Regions from separate parts of the Cobetia sp. BL01 genome, predicted to be linked through region 1. Evidence: predicted binding sites of a transcription regulator. Region 1 holds the regulator's gene; each other region holds the start of a gene.
What was found. Region 1 encodes PhoB, which activates phosphate uptake and scavenging genes when phosphate is short. Its sites were predicted from a motif close to TGTCATANNNNTGTCANA; they were not measured.

Region 1 (5,241 bases):
CGAGAGGAAAAGAGGGTAGTCGGGCCCCAGCATACCAGCCTGCCACTGGCGCGGGCATGCTCACGCTGCAGGCCTTGCGGTTCGGGCGTGCTAGACTCGCCACTTGTCATCCTGACAGGGAATTCATCGTGGTCTGTCACTCCCACTCGGCAGCGTTTGCCGGCAAGATCGCCATCCGGGCCATGTCTCGCTCGGAACTCAGCACTCCCTGCGCTCACCAGAGAGCGATGGACTCGGCGGTCCGCCGCCACTGGCAGCCCGCCGCGAGCCTGCAAGGCGTCATGCCGGCCGGCTGGTGGCCATGGCTGTCCTCCAGCGACTCGCTGACCCAGCGTCTCGATCACGCCATGCGCATGCTCGATGGTCAGGGGCTGCGCGTGCGCCTGCTGCTGCAGGACACCGGCCCTGCCCGGCGTGATGAGGCGCGGATGCTGGGTATCGCGCCACGACGCCATGTCTGGCGGCGCGAAGTGGCCCTGTGTCATGGCGATGAGCCCTGGGTGATCGCGCGCTCGCTGGCGGCGCTGGACCTGGCCCATGGCCACCGTCTTTCGACGCTCGGAGAAGGCTCGCTGGGCCATTGGCTGTTCCGCCAGCCCGACCTGACCCGCAGCGCCATCGATGTCAGCCGGGCGCCACTGAGGCTTGCCAGCACGCAGCCGCTGGCACGCACCGCCAGCCTGTGGATGCGCCGCTCGATGTTCTCGCACGGTCGCTTCCGGGTACTGGTCCAGGAAGGTTTCACCCCTCGGTTCCAGCACGCTCTGGAACTCTGATTCCCCACTGCCGTTCGATCAGGAGTCTTGATGTCAGCGTCATCCGCTTCCCGCCCGTCCAAACTGGCCGATTACCTCGCCCTGACTCGTCTGGACCGCCCCATCGGCACCTGGCTGCTGATGTGGCCGACCCTCTGGGCCCTGTGGCTGGCGGCCGATGGGCTACCGGACCGCGATACGCTGCTGATCTTCGTGGCTGGTGTCTATCTGATGCGTGCCGCCGGCTGCGTGATCAACGACTACGCGGATCGCCACTGGGACAAGCATGTCGAACGCACCCGCGATCGCCCGCTGACCTCAGGACGCATCACGGAGCGCGAGGCGCTGACCCTGTTCGGTGTGCTGGTCGCGGCCGCCTTCGTGCTGGTGTGCTTCACCAACCTGACCACGGTGCTGCTGTCGATCGTCGCCGTGCTGCTGGCGGCCAGCTATCCGTTCATGAAGCGCTTCCATCATCTGCCGCAGGTGGTGCTGGGTGCCGCCTTCGGCTGGGCGATTCCGATGGCCTTCGCGGCGACGCTTGAGGAGGTGCCGACCTATGGCTGGTGGCTGTTCGCGGCCAATCTGATGTGGACGGTGGCCTACGACACCGCCTATGCGATGGTCGATCGCAATGACGACCTCAAGGTCGGCATCAAGTCCACCGCCGTGCTGTTCGGCCGCGCCGACACGCTGATGATCGGTCTGCTGCAGCTGGGCATGCTGGCGGTGTTGATCGGCATCGGCCTGCACCTGGCACTGGGCATCTTCTACTGGCTGGGGCTGGCCGCGGCGGCCGTGACCTTCGTCTGGCAGCAGCGCCTGATTCGCGAGCGGGAGCGTGGCCCCTGCTTCCAGGCATTTCTCAACAACCACTGGTCCGGCCTGCTGATCTTCGCGGGCATCGCGCTGGCGACCTGGCCAGCTGCCTGACCCCTCTTTCCGGCCAATGGGCCCGAGTCCTCATCCGATCTGCCAGCGATCTTCCTCATGCGGCGAGGCGTGGCATTCACGCCTTGAGAGAGTTGAGGGACTCGCTGGCAAGCCGGGCGGCAAGCTGCCAAGCTGGCGATTGTCATCTCACTGTCATATAAGCAGGTTGTAATCGTCATCGACTTGTCATTCTGGCGCGTGCGCCGACTGCTGCATGGGATCTAGCGATGAGCTCCAAGACCGTACTGATTGTCGACGACGAATCCTCGATACGCGAGATGATCGCCGTCGCCCTGGAAATGGCGGATTACCGCGTGCTGGAGGCCGACAATGCCCAGGACGCCCACGCCATCGTCGTCGATGAAAAGCCCGATCTGCTGTTGCTGGACTGGATGATGCCCGGCACCAGCGGGCTGGAACTGGCGCGCCGCCTCAAGCGTGACGAGACCACCGCGGAGCTGCCGATCATCCTGCTCACCGCCAAGGGCGAGGAAGACAACAAGATCCAGGGGCTCGAGGCCGGGGCGGACGATTACATCACCAAGCCCTTCTCGCCACGCGAGCTGGTGGCACGCCTCAAGGCCGTGCTGCGCCGCACCACGCCCAAGGGCGTCGAGGAGTCGGTGGAAGTCGAGGGTCTGATGCTCGACCCCGCCAGCCACCGCGTGACCGCACACGGCAACTCCCTGGAGGTCGGCCCCACCGAATACCGCCTGCTGCAGTTCTTCATGACCCATCAGGAGCGCGCCTACACCCGCAGCCAGCTGCTGGATCAGGTCTGGGGCGGCAATGTCTATGTCGAGGAACGTACCGTGGACGTGCACATTCGTCGTCTGCGCAAGGCGCTGGGCGAGGGGCATCAGCACTTGATCCAGACCGTCCGCGGTACCGGTTATCGCTTCAGCGCCCAGGCCTGAGACGCGGATGCGCTACTGGACGAACGAGCTATGGCGGCTGGGCTATCTGGCGGGCGGCTTCGGGCTGGTCGGCGGACTGCTCGGCCTGCTGGGCTGGGGCCTGGCGCTGGGGCTGGCGCTGTACCTGTTCGTCCATCTCAAGCACCTCAAGAGCCTCTACACCTGGCTGATCACCAACCCCCATGAAGAGCCGCCGCCCGGCGATGGCGTCTGGGGGGATCTGCTCGATCGTCTGTATCGCTACCAGAAGGGTCAGCGTCAGGCGCAGGAGCGACTGCGCAGTATCCTCAACCGCATCCAGGAATCCTCGGAAGCGATGCGCGATGGCCTGGTGATGCTCGACAATCACGGCGACATGGAGTGGTGGAACAGCGCTGCCGAGCAGTTGATCGGCCTCAAGGCCAGTCACGACCGCGGCCAGCACGTCACCAACTATCTGCGTGACCCCGTGTTCATCGATTACTTCAATCGGCTGGCCTATCGTGAGCCGCTGACCCTGCAATCGCCGCTCTCCGACAACCTGACCCTGCAGATCTCCATCACCCTGTTCGGTGACAACGAGCGCCTGGTGATGGTGCGCGATGTCACCCGTCTCTACCGTCTCGAGGAAATGCGCCGCGATTTCGTGGCCAATGTCTCCCATGAGCTGCGCACGCCGCTGACGGTACTGGCCGGCTACCTCGAGACCTATTCCGACTATGCCGATGACCTGCCCCCGCGCTGGCAGCGTGGCCTGGGACAGATGCAGAGTCAGACCGACCGCATGCAGCACCTCGTCGAGGATCTGCTGACCCTGTCGCGCCTGGAGACCGACGAGCTGTCGGGCGAAGGACGTCGCATCGACATGGCACAGCTGCTGACACGTATCCGGGAAGATGCCGAAGGCCTCTCGAAGGAGCGGCATGTCATCACGGTGGAGGTCGAGCCCGGACTGGCCCTGATGGGTGAGGAGCAGGAGCTGAGAAGCGCGATCTCGAATCTGGTCTTCAATGCGGTGCGTTACACGCCGGAAGACTGCCACATCACGCTGCGCTGCCAGAGCACCAGCGAGGGCGTGATGGTCGAGGTGGAGGATGACGGTGACGGCATTGATCCCGTGCATCTACCGCGCCTGACGGAGCGCTTCTATCGCATCGACAAGGGACGCAGCACCGCCACTGGTGGCACCGGGCTGGGGCTGGCCATCGTCAAGCATGTGCTGATCCGCCATCAGGGCCGCCTGGAGATCGACAGCCTGCCCGGCGAGGGCGCACGCTTCCGTTGTCATTTCCCGGTGGAACGCCGCTGCGCGACGACTGCCTGACGGTTGCAGCCCCACTGACACGAACGCCCCGCCGCGCCCTCTGCATGAGGTCACGGCGGGGCGTCGTGGTATCTGCGTTCGTCAACGCTCGCGATAAAGCCTGGCTCAGCGGCGCGGGGCAGGCAGCTGTCGGTAGTGGCTCTGCCACATCAGGACGGCACCCGCCACGGCCCCGGGAATGAACAGCAGGTTGGCCAAGGGCACCAGCGTCAGCACGAACACGGCACCACCGAAGGTCAGTGACGGCCACCAGCGCGCCTTGAGACGCTGCTTCATGTCACCGAAGCTGACCTGATGGTTGTCCATCGGATAGTCCAGATACTGGATCGCCATGCTCCAGGCCGAGAACAGCCCCCACAGCAGCGGTGAGAGCAGATTCAGGCCCGGAATGAAGCCGAGAATGAACAGCGCGATCATGCGGGGAATGAAGTAACCCAGTTTGGCCATCTCGCGCCCCAGCGAGTCGATCCCGATCTTCACCAGGCCACGCTCATCTTCGATCAGGGTGCCATCCAGACGATGCTCGACCTTCTCGGCCAGAATGCCGTAGAACGGCGCCGCGATCAGATTGGTCACCAGGCTGAAGGTGAAGAACACCGCCAGCAACAGACTCAGCACCAGCACCGGCCAGATCAACCAGCTCAGCCATTCCAGCCAGCTGGGCACCTTGAGCATCCAGTAATCGATCCAGCCCTCGAACTGGCTGAACAACAGCCACAGCGTGGCACTGTAGAGCACCAGGTTGATCGCCAGTGGTACGAACACGAAACGGCGTAGCCCGGGGGTATAGACCATGCGGGTCCCGCGGACCAGCGCCGATACGGCATCAATCATGCGACGTCCTCGTCATCTCGTGAAAGGCGGCTGCCCTCGGGCGGCCGGAGCCACACCCTAGCACTACCACCCGTCCCACGCAGCTGTCGGCGCATCGAATGGCAGACGCCCCGCACTCCGTCGGCGGGACAGAGGCGGGGCGTCATCGGCAGACAGGCGTCAGGCCCCGGGGAAGGGGCCTGCACGTCAGGGCTTGTCGAGATCCTGCGGCTGGAGGTCATGGGTGTCGGTGTGACGCACGTCCACGCCCTTGACCAGGAAGATGACGTACTCGGCGAGGTTGTCGGCGTGATCCCCGATACGCTCCAGCGCACGTAGAATCCACATCACGTTGAGCACCGGGGTGATCTGGCGCGCGTCTTCCATCATGAAGGTCATCAGCGAACGCATCGCGCTCTGGTATTCCAGATCCACCGAGGCATCCTCACGCAGTACCTTGAGCGCCAGATCCGTGTCGAAGCGGGCGAAGGCGGTCAGCGAGTCACGCACCATGCTGCGC
Region 2 (5,241 bases), on a different contig from region 1:
CATGGTGTCAGCAGCACAGCACTCATCGTCGGAGCCAGGCGCAATGCCTGAGTCATCCCGCGACACCTGAACGACTCCCACGTAGCACGCGCCTCCAGTACCTGCCTGCTCTGTTTCAGGCACATCATTCAGCCTTCCGGTCCCTGTGACAGCCAATGTCGAACTCTCCCACGCCCGCAATCCAACCGTCCTTGCCGACATCCAACTCGCCCAAGCGCCTCGCCGTCTTCATCGATGTCCAGAATATCTATTACACCACCCGCGACACCTTTGGCCGGCAATTCGATTACCGCCGACTGTGGGCCGAGCTGGAATCCCTGGGCAGCATCACGCATGCCTACGCCTATGCGATTGACCGTGGTGACCCCAAGCAGCAGCAATTCCAGCAACGCCTGCGTGAGATAGGGTTCGAGGTCAAGCTCAAACCCTTCATCCAGCGAGGAGATGGCTCAGCCAAGGGTGACTGGGATGTCGGCATCACGATCGATGTGATGGAAGCCGCCCCCAGCGTCGACGAGATCATCCTCGCCTCCGGCGATGGTGACTTCGCCCTGCTGCTGGAGCATGTGGCAGCGCGCCATGCCGTCACGACGCGTGTCTACGGCGTTGAGGCACTCACTGCCCTTGCCCTGATGCGCAGCGCTGATCACTTCCGCGAGATAGATGACACGCTGCTGATGCGCTGAAACCTCGCGTCAACTGCCAGAAGATGACCTTCTGTCGTATCAAACATTAATGATGTCGCATTCAACACGCTCGAGAGAGATAGAGTTGCGCAGGATGAAGGATCCAGGCCCCACGCCAGATGATGCCCTCTTCGAGAAGGCCTTACGGTGGGCCTAACCTTCGCGGAGTCCTCTGATGAATAACAACAACATGTCTGACAGCAGTGCGGTATCACCTGCCACGCTCCGGCGTGTCCTTGCTGCTTCTACCATCGGCAATTTCATCGAATGGTTCGACTTTGCCATCTACGGCTTCATGGCAGTGATCATCTCGCAACATTTCTTCCCGCAAGGCGATCCAACCCTCGCTCTGATCCAGACCTTTGCCGTCTTTGCCGTCTCCTTTGCACTGCGCCCACTAGGCGGCATCTTCTTCGGCACTCTGGGGGATCGCATCGGTCGCAAGAATGTACTGGCCATCACCATCATCATGATGGCAAGCGCCACCGCCTTGATCGGTCTGCTGCCGACCTATCAGAGTATCGGCTTGCTGGCACCGCTATTGTTGACCCTGGCTCGCTGTGCCCAAGGTTTCTCGGCAGGCGGTGAATATGCCGGTGCGTGCGCCTTCGTGATGGAGCACGCGCCCGATGACAAGCGCGGATGGTATGGAAGCTTCATCCCCGTCTCTACCTTCAGCGCCTTCGCGACAGCCGCAGCGCTCGGACTTGGCCTGAACAGCCTGGTATCGGAAGCGACCATGCAGGAATGGGGCTGGCGTGTCCCCTTCCTGATCGCCGCGCCATTGGGCCTGATCGGCTTGTACATGCGTCTCAAGCTGGATGACTCACCTGCCTTCCGTTTGGTCCAGCAAGAGCACAACGCCACCAGCGCTCCGCTCATGGAAACGCTGACAATCCACGGCAGTACCATCATCAGCTTGATGGCATTCATCTCTGCCACCGCGCTGTCGTTCTACATGTTCAGCACCTATTTCGCGACCTACATGCAGGTGGCAGGAGGAGCCTCGCGCCAGACCGCCCTGCTGGCCAGCCTCGGTGCTCTCATGATGGCAGCTCTGTTATGCCCTGTGGCTGGCTACTACTCGGATCTGGTCGGTAGGCGTAATACGATCATCACCGCTTGCGCCAGCCTCGCCATTGCCGTCTTTCCCGCGTATTCACTCGCTGCCAGCGGCACCTTGTGGGCCTCGATGCTCGGTGCGTCATTGATGGCAGTCGGCGCAGTCTTGTGCGGCGTGGTTACCGCCTCGCTGCTCTCGGAACAGTTTCCCACTCGTGTGCGCTATACCGCTTCGGCACTCAGCTATAACGTGGCCTATACGATCTTCGGCGGCACCGCACCGCTGGTTGCCACTTGGCTTATCGACTTGAGCGGCAACCATCTGGCACCCGCCTGGTACTTGATCGCGATAGCTGGAGTCGCCTTGATCGGTGGTCTCAGACTGCCTGAGACGAGTGGCATTTCCCTTGCCGACATGTCGAAGCCCCCTGCTTCCAGTAAATCTGCACCTCTGCCGACGGCATGAGCCGGAAGCTGTCAACTGAACCCACAAGCCTCGCAGGATTGCCACGCACCCACTGATGTCACGCCCAGATCGCTACTGGATGAGGCCATTACCACAACGCCCGCAAGCCTTCCCGTCAGAGGAGGACTTGCGGGCGTTTTCGTCGAGTTGAAGGAAATTCCCGGAGACTGGTGGCGTGTGTCCCCAGATTGCCCTCTAGCGTTGTGGTGCGGCGGATAACGTCAACTCGATGGCATCATGACGCCAGTGTTCATCATCGCAGTCCACTGCGCGGCCATTCTGATCGAAGTTGATCCGCGTGATGCGCTGCGCCGGACTACCCGGTGCCGCATTCAGGGCGACGGCCGTCTCGGCGTCGAACACGCTGGAGGCCAGCTCGAAGCTCACGCGCCGGATGCGAATGGCGTACTGGTGAAGGTAGAGCGTCGTCAGCGAATGCACCGAGAGGTCGAAATCGAGAATGCCCGGGAAGCAGTCGCGTCGCAGGTGATGACAGACATGCAGCACCCGCCGGCCATCGATGCGCCGCACTCGCGTGATGCGATAGACCCCGGCACCCCGTGCAATTTCCAGACGCTGGGCGATCACCTCATCAGCGGGAACTTCCTGAGCGGACAGCACCTCGGTGGAAGCGACCCGCTGCTGCGACTGCACCATCTCGTGAAAAGGCAGACATGCCAGCAGGTCATACCTGAGGCGCGGCGGCGAGACGAACCAGCCGCGGCGGTTCTCGCGATAGATTCGCCCTTCCGCTTCCAGCTGCAGCAAGGCATCTCGCAAGGTGACTCGCGTGGTGCCGAACCGCTCGATCATCTCACGCTCAGACGGCAGACGCTGCGAGGCATGCAGCGGCGCTGCCTCAAGATGGTTCAGCAGCCTGCCCTTGAGCCCGGTGACGGGCAAATCCGCCGTGCGCGTCAGGGAAGTTGCGTCGTCACCTGTGGGCTCGATCGATGATGAAGGCATGCGAAGTTCCTGAAAGATAACGAAAGAGAGCGATTTCTGGCGAGTCACTTGCATGTCATCCAAGGTGTCCATCATGACAAGGCCCGAGAATCGCGATCGCTGTGGTCTAGTGTAGACGTCGCCAGGCGAATCAGCCCACGCTCGCCGAGCACCATGACACAGGCATGACGATCCGGTGACAGCGCAAGGCCATCCTGTGTGATGCGCGTGAGAATCCGAGGCGGATGCCTATCACCGGGACACGCTTTCATGCAGGTAATTGTCAGAAAATCAGCCGGCACCACGCAGCGTTGCGTCAAAACATGTAGCGCTGATGGCTGATGGCTCATTGCCACGACACTGACATCACGACACTGACATAGTGACGACACGCGACTGTCACAACCGCTGCGTAAAGTCATGTCAGCCCCGATACTGAACTAGACCACAGAAATTGAGGTGGCAAGTCTCAGGGAAGACTGCGCAGGACAAGAACCAGCTTTGACCCCATCTCGCCTGCCTGCTCGCCTCGGCGACTCGCTGGCCAGGAATGCACTCTCGCATCCGTTGATTACCCCGTCTGGGAGGATTGTCATTGAAGTCGTTCACCGCTACCTCGCCCCGTACCGCCGGTCTGATGGTCTCGGCCCTCATGGCCACCCTGCTGAGCAGCGCCTCCGTCAGTGCCGCTGAAGTGCCGGACGCACTGCTCAAGGCCGCCCAGGCAGAAGGCCGCGTCGACAGCGTCGGCATGCCGGACAGCTGGGCCAACTGGAAGGACACCTGGGCAGACCTCGAGTCGAAGTATTCCATCGCGCACAGCGATACCGACATGAGCTCCGCCGAGGAAGTCGCCAAGTTCAAAGCCGAAGGCAAGAACGCCACGGCAGATATCGGTGACGTGGGCTTCGCCTTCGGCCCCATCGCGGTCAAGCAGGGGGTGACTCAAGCCTACAAGCCGACCACCTGGGACGAGATCCCCGACTGGGCCAAGGATGAAGATGGCGAGTGGATGCTGGGCTACACCGGCACCATCTCCCTGATGATCAACAAGACACTCGTCAGTGAAGATCAGCGCCCCGCTTCCTTCGCGGATCTCTCCAATGGCGATTACAAGGTCTCCGTCGGCGCGGTCGGCAAGGCCTCCCAGGCCAACAACGCCATCCTGGCCGCAGCCTTCGCCAATGGCGGCAGCGAGTCAGACCTGACGCCGGGTCTGGAAGTGTTCGCCGAACTGGCCCGCCAGGGACGCCTGTCACTGGCCGAGCCGAGCATCGCCAACCTGGAGAAGGGCGAGGTGGAGGTCGCACTGCTGTGGGACTTCAACGCGCTCAACTATCGCGATCAGATCAACCGCGACACCTTCGAGGTGGTCATCCCCTCGGATGCCTCCGTCACCTCGGGCTACGCCACCATCATCAACAAGCATGCCGCTCACCCGAACGCCGCCAAGCTGGCGCGTGAGTACATCCTGTCAGATGCCGGCCAGCTGAACCTGGCGGCAGGTTACGCACGCCCGATCCGCGCCGAGCACCTGACCCTACCGGAAGACATCGCCGCCAAGCTGCTGCCCAACGAGCAGTACGCCAATGCCCGCCCGGTACAGGACTTCGCCGGCTGGGAAGCCAGTGCCCGACAGCTGCCGCGTCAGTGGCAGTCCCAGGTACTGATCCACCAGCAGTGACCCCCGGCCTCTGTCCAGAGCGGATAGAGCGCGCACAATCCTGACAGACGGCACCGTCCACACGGTGCCGTCTTGAGCTTCACGGAGTCTTCATGTCCCAGCGTGTCATTCTTGTCGTACTCGATGGCCTCAACCATGCCGTGGGTCGGCATGCCATGGGCTATCTGAGCGCCTTGGTCGAGACCGGTCGCGGGCAGTACCAGTCGCTGGAGTGCGAACTGCCAGCGATGTCGCGACCGCTCTATGAGTGCCTGTTGACCGGTGATCTGCCCGTCGACTCCGGCATCGTCACCAATGGCATCGTGCGACGCTCGCGTGGCGTGAGCCTGTTCGACCTCGCCAGTCAGCAGGGGCGACGCACCGCGGCAGCCGCCTATCACTGGGTCAGCGAACTCTAC
Region 3 (5,241 bases), on a different contig from region 1:
CTGTCCTGCCTCGTTGTCACCGCGCGGGTTGGCGGCATTGGTCGGCGCCGTCTTGTAACCGACTCCCGGCTCCTCGATGGCCTTGCCGTCATTGGTGAAGGCCGCCGCGGCACCCTCTTCGGTGCGCTTGGAGTTGTTGGTCAGTGTCATGTAGACCTCACCGGAAGCCGGGTCGACGGCACCCCACTCCGGGCGGTCCATCGGCGTGGCGCCCATCAGATCCGCCGCGTCCGCGGTATGGATGATGACGCCGGCCAGATCATCGGCCGCCAGGCCCAGCGCAGCGGCAAGCGTCCGGCCATCCCTGGTCACGGCATCCGGCGTCAGCTTCAGCCACTTGCCAGTACCGTCGGCGGAGAACTGGGCAACATACAACGTGCCCTTGTCCAGATACTTGTCACCGATCGTCAGGCGATTCTTGTCGGCTCCCGGCACGTGCGCATCGGCGGCCTCCCATCTGGCATCGGAGACGAACTTGTAGATGTATTCGTTGCGCGAGTCATGGCCTGAATAGAACACCACCGGCTCGCCTTCGACCAGCTTGCCAGGCCAGCAGCCTTCATGGCGGAAACGTCCCAGCGCGGTGCGCTTGACGGCCTTCTCACCGGTGTAGGGGTCGATCTCGACGATGTAGCCGAAGGTACGCGGCTCATTGCGATAATCCTTGTCGGCACTGTCCGCCGTCGGCGTATTGTCGAAGCGCGCGAATTCGCCATCGACTTCGCTGGCATCTCCCGCGGCGGTTTCCCAGCCGTAGCGGCCACGCTCGGTCTCGATGCCGATGCGATCATCATCGCTCTGACGATCACTGCGCTTGACGAAGTAACCCGGCCAGTTCTCCTCACAGGTCAGGTAGGTGCCCCAGGGGGTATAGCCGTTGGCGCAGTTGTTGTTGGTACCACGCGTGCGCGTGCCATCCGGAGAGAAGGCAGTCTTGACGTAATCACTGCCTGCCACCGGGCCACTCAACACCATCTCGCTGGCGCTGGTATAGCGACGGTTGTAGCCGGAGTTGCTCACCACATCCCACTTGCCGCCGGCATCCTTCTTGACTTCGACGACGGTCACGCCGTGGGCATTGATCTCGGTACGCACTTCATCGGCCGGGCGCTTACCGGACTCCGCATTGGTCGCGCCGCCCTTGGGCGCCCACAGGGCATCCTGATCGATGTACTCATTGTTCATCACCAGCAGGAAATTGCTGGAGGCGGTGTCTTCGCTCAGCGCGAAGTTGTGCATGCCGTCGTGATGCATGCCGATACTGTTGAGCTGGGCCTCCGGCGTCATCGCCAGCGATTCACTCCACTGCGGTGCCTTGTCGTTGAGCGGGGTGCCCCACGGTGCCAGGACATGGGCGGTATACCCTGCAGGTACCACGAAGGCATCCGTGCGAGAGCCCTTGATGGACTCGAAGGCCAGCGCCAGCGGTGTCTTCGCCGGGGTCCCTGTGGTCTTGCCGCTGTCGGCATTGGCCGTACCGCTCAGGCCCGCCAGCCCGAAGCCGCCCAGCATGCTGGCAGCCGCCATGCCCAGACCACCCTGCAACACGCGACGACGGGAAAGGTGCTTGTCGATGATGGAAGAGAATGTCTCGTTGTGACTGGCATTCAGTAGGCGATGATCTTCAATTTCCTTGCTCATGCTGCTTCCCCGTAGTCAGGTTGCGGGTTGTTCTTTTCAGGCCTGGCCCCTGTGGGGCCGCCAAGGGCAACAAGAGTGATACGCGAACCAAATGACAGTCGTATGACGCGAACGATACGCCTCATGCAAACGACAGCGCCCGACGGTCGCATGACCATCGGGCGCGGGGAATTCACAAGCGCGAGACCTGCTCCGTCAGCCGTGAGGAAAGAGGGCTTCACCAGCAGGGTGGTGTCTGGGTCAGGCGTCTCGCAGACGCTCTGCCGCCAGACTCAGCAGATGCTCCGTCGTCTCCCACCCGAGACAGGCATCGGTCACGGAAACGCCATGGCGCAGCTGCGAGAGCTTGTCCGCTGCCGGCAATGCCTGCTTGCCCTCGTTGAGATGGCTTTCCAGCATCACGCCGATCAAGGCGTCATCACCGGCCAGACGCTGGGAGAGCACATCCAGCATCACTTCGCTCTGACGACGGTGATCCTTGCGCGAGTTGGCATGACTGCAGTCGACCATCAGTCGCGGTGTCAGACCGGCCCCTTCCAGCTCTCGCCGGCAGGCGGCCACCGAGTCTGCATCGTAGTTGGGCTGACCATGGCCGCCCCGCAGCACCACATGGGTGTGGGGATTGCCCGCGGTCTCGATCAGCGCCGGGCGCCCGCTGTCATCCATGCCGAAGTGGCGATGCCCGTGAGCTGCCGCACCGATCGCCTGCACGGCGACCTCGACCCCACCATCGGTTCCATTCTTGAAGCCTACGGCGCAGCCAAGGCCGGAGGCCATCTCGCGGTGGATCTGTGACTCGGTGGTGCGTGCCCCGATGGCCGCCCAGCCGAGCAGGTCTTCCAGGTAGGCGGCGGTCAGCGGCTGCAGCAGCTCCGTCGCCACCGGCAGGCCCAGCTGGTTGATCTCGCGCATCAGCTCGCGCGCCTGACGCAGGCCGCTGGCCATGTCATCACTGCCATCCAGATGCGGATCATAGGCCAGCCCCTTCCAGCCCACCGTCGTGCGCGGCTTCTCGACATAGACACGCATCACCAGCTTGAGGCGATCACGGACCTGCGGTTCGATCACCGCAAGGCGCTGGGCGTATTCACGCGCGGCCTTGAGATCATGGATGGAACACGGGCCGACTACCACCAGCAGGCGATCATCCTCCCCGGCAAGAATCGCGTTGATCTCAGCGCGGTGCTGGCGAATCTGGCCGGCCAGGTCAGCATCCACCGGCAGCTGCGCGCGCAATTCGCTGGCGCTGGGCAGGGCTTCACGGCTGATGCGTCCGGGAGTGGTCGGTGTCTGGGCGGCATCGAAGCGGGTCACGGGGGTAGTCTCGGCGGTCATGGTGCCGACAGTGGTATCGGCTGTGTGCGGGTCATTCGTCAACACGCGTTCAAGGCTGGCGTTCATGGTCTTCTCTCCTGTGACGAAGCTTCGGCTTCATCACGCAATATTCACTCTGACAGACAGGGACTTCGCGAATCGTCACCCCGGTGTTGCTCGCCCTGCCCCGCGGTGACAGCGGAAAGAGGCAGGACGCCGCTAAATCGCCAGCGCCAATAACCATGCACGACCCGAGCGGAAGCGAAAGAGAAGCGGGTAGTCGGGATCGTGGTACGCATGGTCATTCCTCCAGTCATTCATGCTGCAATCATCGTTGGCACGTTAGGGTGGCACGCCTCTCTCGTCATGAGAGATTGCCGGGCCCAAACGCAAGAACCCCCGGTCGTGGCTGCGACCGGGGGTTCTTCAAGGTGGTGGCAGCCCGTACGAGACAGGCACGCCGTAACCTCAGGCGCGCCCCTGTGTAAACCAATACCAATAGCCAGCCGCACACGCAGCCGACGCCAGCTGACCCGAAGGGCAGGCAGCGGCAGTGCGAAGGCGGGAGCTTGAGGATTGATTCATGGGTCGGGCCGGTGTCCAGTGATGACGATGAAGCGTCGATGACTCTATCCTTGCACTACGAAACGTCGCACGCAAGCGTGATCGGGCAACAAACCGTTGCCTGCACGTATAAAGAAGGACTATCAGCCCGGAGTGGCATCAGTATAACCTTTGGTTGTCGAACGACATGATCGGCAACGCGCATTCGTCCAGCGGTGCCTGACACCGCGCCCACAGCTTGGAATGCATACATGCAGGATTCCCGAAATGATGCACTGATAGAGTATCTGTCGGGATGTGCCCGGCAGGATGCCAAGGCACTGGATCGACTTTATCGCGCAACCAGTGCGCATCTATACGCTCAGTTGCTGCGTATCTTGAGACATGAGGCATCCGCGCAGGATTGTCTTCAGCAGGTCTACATCCGGGTATGGGCCGCCGCCGGCCAGTATGACGCCGGCCGCGCCCGCCCGATGACCTGGCTCGGCACCATGACCCGCAACATCGCCATCGACTGGATACGTCGACAGCGACCCAGCGAGCACGACAGCGACGAATTGATCGCTGCCATGCCCGGTCGAAGTGATATCGAGGCAGATGTCGACCTGGCCCAGCACAGTGGTGAACTCCACCAGTGTCTGGCCGAGCTGAATGACGATCAACGCCGCGCCCTGGAACTGGCCTACTTCGAAGGCCTCACCCACCAGGATCTGGCCAACCAACTGGACCAGCCCTTGGGCACCGTCAAGAGCTGGGTCCGACGTGGACTCGAGAGGTTAAAGACATGCATGAGTCATTTGATCTGAGCGATCCCGAACTGCGTGAAACCGCAGCGGGCGAGTACGCGCTCGGAACCCTGACACGCAGTGAGCGCGCCGCTTTCGAATCGCTGCTCTCCGTGAGTCACGACCTGCAGCGCGATGTGGAGCGCTGGCGCGAACACCTGAACGTGTTCAATGAACAGCTTCCCCCTGTCGCACCGCCCGCCGATGTCTGGCAAGGCATCGCCGAGGCGACGGGCACCGCCCGGCAGCCGTGGTGGCGTCGCCTGGGCCTGTGGCAAGGCATGACGGCCACGGCGTTCAGCCTCGCACTCGCCGTCAGCCTGACCTTCAGTCTGGGTCAGAACGAGAGCATGGAGAGCGACTACGTGTTCGTGGTCAGCAACCCTGACAGCAGCCCCGGCTGGATCGTCAATGCCTCCCACTCGGGTGAGATGATGGTCCAGGCCGTCAGCCCCAACGCCCCGGCCCCCGGCAAGGTCTGCGAGCTGTGGCTGATGGCCAAGGATGGCAAGGAGCCGATGTCACTGGGCATTCTGCCGCACTCCGGCACCATGAAGGTGGAAGTGCCGAAGGAATATCTGGCCGCCTTCCCCGACAGCGATCTGGTGATCACGCTGGAAAATCCGGGCGGCGCTCCCTCCGGTCAGAACATGGGGCCAACGCTCAAGAAAGGCCAGTTCACCGCCGTCGAAGGCCGCCACATTCTGTAGGCACTGCCTGCAAGCACTGACGGCAAACGCTGCGTCACCACACGACGTCGCATCAACGAAAAAGCCCCCGCTTCTCAGCGGGGGCTTTTTTCATGCTGCTCTGCCGGGCCTCGATCCCTGGAGGCTACCCGGACACCGGCAGGAAACACCCGTCACGTGAGATGACGTCCGCCATCCACCGGGAGTGTCGTGCCCGTGACATAGGGACTGTCCAGCAGATAACGCAG

Region 2: ACZYGA_RS08475 (UTRA domain-containing protein) is a predicted target of PhoB. The motif match lies at 3,344-3,361, and genes of this name have one in related genera.
Region 3: ACZYGA_RS12130 (PhoX family protein) is a predicted target of PhoB. The motif match lies at 1,732-1,749, and genes of this name have one in related genera.

What each region holds. Positions count from the first base shown of each region.
Region 1 covers NZ_JBVBEE010000005.1:86,997-92,237, forward strand. Annotated here, with positions in the region: gene ACZYGA_RS11010 (chorismate--pyruvate lyase family protein) at 129-776, shown strand; gene ubiA (4-hydroxybenzoate octaprenyltransferase) at 807-1,688, shown strand; gene phoB (phosphate regulon transcriptional regulator PhoB) at 1,916-2,605, shown strand; gene phoR (phosphate regulon sensor histidine kinase PhoR) at 2,613-3,908, shown strand; gene cysZ (sulfate transporter CysZ) at 4,014-4,742, opposite strand; gene phoU (phosphate signaling complex protein PhoU) at 4,929-5,241, opposite strand, start outside.
Region 2 covers NZ_JBVBEE010000003.1:496,863-502,103, forward strand. Annotated here, with positions in the region: gene ACZYGA_RS08465 (NYN domain-containing protein) at 192-686, shown strand; gene ACZYGA_RS08470 (MFS transporter) at 862-2,214, shown strand; gene ACZYGA_RS08475 (UTRA domain-containing protein) at 2,410-3,180, opposite strand; gene ACZYGA_RS08480 (ABC transporter substrate-binding protein) at 3,755-4,843, shown strand; gene ACZYGA_RS08485 (alkaline phosphatase family protein) at 4,936-5,241, shown strand, end outside.
Region 3 covers NZ_JBVBEE010000006.1:90,925-96,165, reverse strand. Annotated here, with positions in the region: gene ACZYGA_RS12130 (PhoX family protein) at 1-1,641, opposite strand, end outside; gene ACZYGA_RS12125 (3-deoxy-7-phosphoheptulonate synthase) at 1,882-2,976, opposite strand; gene ACZYGA_RS12120 (sigma-70 family RNA polymerase sigma factor) at 3,771-4,325, shown strand; gene ACZYGA_RS12115 (anti-sigma factor) at 4,304-5,014, shown strand; gene folM (dihydromonapterin reductase) at 5,167-5,241, opposite strand, start outside.